Regions from separate parts of the Colwellia sp. SU-HH00943 genome, predicted to be linked through region 2. Evidence: predicted binding sites of a transcription regulator. Region 2 holds the regulator's gene; the other holds the start of a gene.
What was found. The regulator MetJ, encoded in region 2, represses methionine synthesis genes. The targets are predictions, from matches to a motif close to TAGACGTCTAGACGTCTA.
Positions count from the first base shown of each region.

Region 1: the regulator MetJ is predicted to act here: its motif matches at 2,069-2,086, upstream of AC27GZ_RS11280 (cystathionine beta-lyase).

Region 1 covers NZ_BAAJLW010000003.1:635,697-638,896, forward strand. The annotation lists gene AC27GZ_RS11275 (chondroitinase-B domain-containing protein) at 1-245, opposite strand, end outside; gene AC27GZ_RS11280 (cystathionine beta-lyase) at 857-2,029, opposite strand; gene AC27GZ_RS11285 (DNA polymerase II) at 2,162-3,200, opposite strand, start outside.
Region 2 covers NZ_BAAJLW010000001.1:754,899-758,098, forward strand. The annotation lists gene metB (cystathionine gamma-synthase) at 1-921, opposite strand, end outside; gene metJ (met regulon transcriptional regulator MetJ) at 1,146-1,475, shown strand; gene hemE (uroporphyrinogen decarboxylase) at 1,648-2,715, opposite strand.

The DNA.
Region 1 (3,200 bases), on a different contig from region 2:
TAAGATGTAGCTACATCGGTTTGACTAACAATTGCCGCTTCACCACTATCAACATCGCTAACATTAACAACATTATTATAGTCTGCTGTTGTATTATCGATTTCTGCAGTATTAACGCCTGTAAAAGTTGCTGCTGTGTTAGTCTCCTCAACTTTGTCAATTTCCCCATTATCACTGCCACCACTACCGCCGCCACATGCTGCCAGTGAAAGTGTTAAAGCGATCGTAACTAAGTTTTTATTCATTATTATTATCCTTGTTAGATTCGTAAACTTTGTCTAAACAAAACCAATAAATTGGTAATGTATATTTACTATAATTGGAGAGCACAGGAATATCAACAAACAATTATTGGTATAACCAATCAAGATGACACTCGACTAAATAGGGTTTTAGATTAATTATTATTTTTAGGTTTTACTAAAATAAAGAAATTAAGATCTGTTGAATTTAAGCATCACCATATAATGTAAAGAACAACAACCACACGATATTACCAATCTGTATGACCAATTACAGAGTGTTTTGTTAAGAGACGAAGATAACTAGATGGACTTTATGAAGTTAAAGATTAGCCAATAGCATAGACTGAAATGAATTAACAAAATATAGGCTTTTATATGTCATACGTCAGCGATTGCTGAAAAGAAATAGCAATACATATATTTAGGAAAGTGAATTATAACAATTTAAAAATTGAAAGAGTTTAAACAGTGAATAAACTCTTTCAATAGTCTTGGGGATTAATATCCATATGCATATTTTCTGAGTTAGTAAGTGTTATTATTACGCTTATCACCGCAATGATAATATTAACCAGCTCTTAACGACACAAAACTACACTAGATAAAACTATCTACAGGTGTTGATTAAATTGTATGAAAGCTTGCTCAAGATCGGCAATTAAATCATCAACATCTTCTAAACCAATGTGTAAGCGTATAAGTGGGAACTCTGCTGTCCATTTGGTTGCGGTACGGATAGAGCCAATACTAGTAATACCTAACACTAAAGACTCAAACCCTCCCCAAGAATACCCCATCTTAAAATGCGTTAAACTATCTAGAAAGGCAGTTAATGCTTCTTTATTGCCACAATTTAAGGTGAAAGAAAATAAACCGTTTGAACCGTTAAAATCTCGCTTGAAGAATTCGTGTCCTGGGCAAGATTCAAATGCTGGGTGTAAAATAGTATCAACTTCAGATCTTTGCTCTAACCATTTTGCTACCTTAAGTGCACTTTCTTGATGTTGTTTTAAACGAACACCAATGGTACGAATACCACGTAAAGCAAGATATAAGTCATCAGGCGAAGTACACTGCCCCATTAAGTAACTATTATCTCTAAGTTGTGGCCAATACTTTTCAGTTGCTGTCGCTGTCCCTAACATTACATCGGAATGACCAACAATGTATTTAGTTGCCGCTTGCACACTAATATCAACACCATAATCAAATGGTTTAAAGTTAATACCAGCACCCCAAGTGTTATCAAGCATGACAATACAATCATGTTGATGGGCTATTTTACTAATAGTAGGAACATCTTGAACTTCCATGGTAATAGAGCCAGGAGATTCTAAAAAGACTATTCGAGTATTAGGTTGGATCAAACTTTCAATACCCGCACCAATCATAGGATCATAATAAGTAGTTTCAATGCCCATTTTACCGAGTATTTTATCGCAATAGTCACGGGTTGGCTCATAAGCACTATCTACCATTAAAATGTGATCACCGGTTTTAACAAAGGATAAAATAGCATTGGTTATCGCCGCTGTACCTGATGGATAAAGTGCACAACCTGCGCCACCTTCAAGCTGAGTCATGGCATCACTAAACGCAAATGACGTTGTTGTACCACGGCGGCCATAAAGCATCGTGTTGTTATGGCGGTTTTTTAACGCATGGTTCATTTCTTTAACAGTATCAAATACCACTGTTGAAGCTCGTGTAACACTTGGATTAACTACACCGCGAGTAAACTCAGCTTTACGTCCTGCACTGACTATTTTAGTATCTTGTTTCATTAGCAACCTTAAATATGCAACCTAAACATGTTTTTTTAATAGCTATCTAGCCATCTAAAAACTATCTCTATTTATACCCTGAAACACCTTGTATTTCACCTATTATTTTTACTTTCTCTAAATAAGTTAACATTAAAACAACCCCAGCTGCGTATCGGTCAACTGTTCGAAGCTAGTGCCAATAAAAGGTAATATTGCATCTGCAACAGCACAAAGTTGTCGATCAATATAAAATTGATAATCTAATGGGGATGACAAGTGTTCAATGGCTTGTGGGCCATTAACTGTCATATAGTATTCGATCCAGCCGCGTTTTTGATAACGCAAAGGTTTCCCCTGTTTTTGATTAATATCATCAGCTAAACGAGCAGCTTTAACATGCGGTGGTACATTCTTTACATAATCTTTTAATTTACGGCGAATACGCTTGCGATAAATAAGCTTATCGTCAAAGTCACCATTTAAGGTCTGCTTAACGGTATCTTTAATAAAGTCATCAACACTTTCTTGATTAAATACTTTTAAATATAACGTATGTTGAAAATCTTTTGCCAATTGCGTCCAATCTGTTCTAACACTTTCTAAGCCTTTAAAAATAAGTTTATCTGGTGTTGTTCCTCCCTTACAGACTATGCCAGCATAACGTTTTTTAGTACCAACATCTCTGCCACGAATAGTGGGCATAAAAAATTTACTAAAATGCGTTTCAAACTCTATTTCTAACTCACAAGAAAGCGCAAACTCCTTTCTGACATACGCTTGCCACTTATCATTAATAAACGTTTGCAGCTCTTTACCTAAAGTTTTACTAGCATTGGACGATAGCTCAGCCCCTACGTGAACGAAAATAGAATCTGTATCTCCGTAAATAACTTTATAGCCCTTATCTTCAATCCACGTTTTAGTGGTTTTTAAAATGGCATGACTACGTTTGGTAATCGATCCCGATAAACGAGGATCAAAAAATCGACAGCCAGTAGAGCCTAACACCCCGTAAAAACTGTTCATAATAATTTTAATCGCTTGCGATAAAGCCGCGTTTTTCTGCGCTTTAGCCTTATCACGCTCTTGCCAAAGTGAAGTAATAATTTTGGGTAAAAAATGTTGTTCACGAGAAAAATAAGCACCATCAAAGCCCGGAATACACTCTTGCCCTGCTTCATGTTCACGT
Region 2 (3,200 bases):
AAGATCAAAACTTAACATGGCACCAAAGCCCGCTTGTTGTTTTTTGGCAATCTCATGACCTGGATGATCTTCAAAGCCAGGAAAATAAACTGATTCTATAGCGCTATGGTTTTTCAAAAAACTCGCCACTTGTGCGGCATTTTCTTGATGTTGCTTTATTCTGATCGGTAATGTTTTTAAACCACGTAACGCCATAAAACTATCAAAAGGGCTACCCGTGATACCAATGCAGTTAGCCCACCAAGCCAGCTCTTCACCAAGTTCAGGATCTTTAGTCACCAGTACGCCACCCACAACGTCACTATGGCCATTAATATATTTAGTGGTAGAGTGAAAAACTATATCGGCACCTAGCGCTAATGGCTGCTGTAATGCGGGCGAGAGAAAAGTATTATCAACCGCAACCAAGGCACCTACTTCATGACTTGCTTTAGTGACTTTTTCAATATCAACCAAGCGTAATAAAGGGTTACTCGGGCTTTCTAACAATACTAATTTAGGTTTTTGTGCTAGCGCATCGCTGAGTTGCTGCTGATCATTTTGATCGACCACAATGACCTTAAATTGGCCGCGTTTAGCTAAATGGGTGAACAGACGAAAGCTGCCGCCATAACAGTCATGAGGAATGACAACCGAATCTTCTGTCGATAACAACTGACAGATTAAATGTACCGCTGACATGCCAGTACTAGTTACTATGCCAGTACTTCCCTGCTCTAAATCAGCGATTGCCTGAGCAAATGTGGCTCTGGTTGGATTACCTGTACGAGAATAATCGAACTGACGCTTTTCATTAAAACCTTTTAATGAAAACGTGCTAGATAAATGAATTGCTGGAATCACAGCACCGTGATGCTGATCAGTATTAATGCCTGCTCTTACCGCCTTGGTGGTGATATTTTTTATATTAGCATTCGACATGTTCTTCCTCGTATACATCACCGTAAGTGATCACTGTATTCAATAAAACTGTTTAGATGTTTGGACGTCTATAACTCTAAACGCTTTACCTATTTAGGTCAAGATCTTTTAGACATCTAAACTTCTACTTGACTGAATTTCAGCATCCAGTAAAATCTATTTTATAACTATATAAAATAGTACTGCATCTTTGTACGCATTAATAATTAAACAGAGGAATTTACATGGCTCAGTGGAATGACGAATACATTAATCCCTACGCCGAACACGGTAAAAAAAGTGAACAAGTAAAAAAAATCACAGTGTCAATTCCTTTGCGCGTATTAAAAGTATTAACGGATGAGCGAACAAGACGTCAAGTAAATAACTTACGCCATGCAACTAACAGTGAATTACTGTGCGAAGCTTTTTTACATGCATTTACGGGTCAGCCATTACCTAATGATGAAGACTTGGCTAAAGATAACGATGAAAAACTTCCAGCAAGCGTTCGTCGTATACTAGAAGAAAAAGGTATCACTGACTTTAGTGCTTATGAGATGGATGAAGACTAGTTAAACCATAAAAGCCAAGTATATTTAAATTATTCTGATTGATATTAATCACTACATATCAATCACAAAAAAGCCGTTAGCATATTCTTATGCTAACGGCTTTTTAGTAATTTTTATTTATTTACCTTGAATACCCATTGAATTAACTATTTAGCTCAATGGGTAACAAAGCTTACACATGGTAGGGTTTACTCAACCTATGTACCGACTCAATAAAGTGTCCAGCGTGCTCTGGATTCACATCAGGGTGAATACCATGTCCTAAGTTAAATACATGCCCAGTACCACCTTCACCAAAGCCTGCTAATATTTTTGCAACTTCTTGCTCAATACGCGGTAAAGGTGCATATAACATTGATGGATCCATATTCCCTTGTAAAGCCACCTTATCACCAACACGAGCTTTAGCATTTTCAATATCAATGGTCCAATCAAGACCAACTGCATCACAACCTGTTGCGGCAATATCTTCTAACCACATACCACCATTTTTAGTGAATAAAGTCACAGGTACCTGACGGCCATCAGCATGGCGAGTTAATCCATCAACAATTTTAGCCATATACTGTAAAGAGAATTCTTTATAATCACGCGGTGATAACACACCACCCCATGTATCGAAGACCATTACCGATTGTGCACCAGCGGCAATTTGACCATTAAGATAAGTAATCACAGACTCTGCTAATTTGTCTAACAATAAATGCAAACTTTGTGGATCTGAATACATCATCTTTTTGATTTTAGTGAACGCTTTAGAGCTTCCACCTTCCACCATGTAGGTAGCAAGTGTCCACGGGCTTCCTGAAAAACCAATTAAAGGCACTTCACCTTTTAACTCTTTACGAATAGTGCGCACGGCATTCATTACATATCCCAATTCATCTTCTGGATCAGGAATAGCAATTTTTTCAATGTCTGCTTTACAGGTAATTGGGTTAGTAAATTTAGGGCCTTCACCTGTTTCAAAATATAAGCCTAAGCCCATAGCATCAGGAATGGTTAAAATATCACTAAATAAAATAGCAGCATCTAATTTAAAGCGACGTAAGGGTTGAATAGTTACTTCACAAGCAAACTCAGCATTACGACACAGTGACATGAAATCACCTGCAGTTGCTCTTAATTCACGATATTCTGGTAAATAGCGTCCAGCTTGTCTCATCATCCACACTGGCGTGTAATCTACAGGCTGCTTCAATAACGCACGTAAATAATTATCATTTTTTAATTCTGTCACCAATAAATCCTCTAAAATAGTGGTCAGTACGATTGAAGTTTCGCCTACCTTTTATGCTGTAAGTTCGTTTCTCTAAGTTAACTTTTCGATAACGAACAAAATATGACGGCCATTCTAGCATTAGCCGTATTTTGAATCTATGCGCCAAATCAATTCAATTGACAGTATTGAGCAAGTCAATACAAAATTTGTACACAACTACAAAAAAAAATCATCGCATTACACTTCTGTAACAAAAAAGATTTTTCAGAAGGAATCAGCTACTTAGTCAAGAGATAGAGAAATAAAGGCTTTGTACGAAAAAACTCGTCGAGTTTATACTCTATTAAAGTTGTTGCAGGCGTGAAAATGCTTTGCTATAAAATAGCTGCGCTAACAAAGAAGCAACGATTAATAATAAAAATACTTCTAAAAAATAACTAATAAGAATCTTGATCAACAAGACCATAAAGCGAGCATTTCAGGCCTTTCTCATTGAGAAAGGC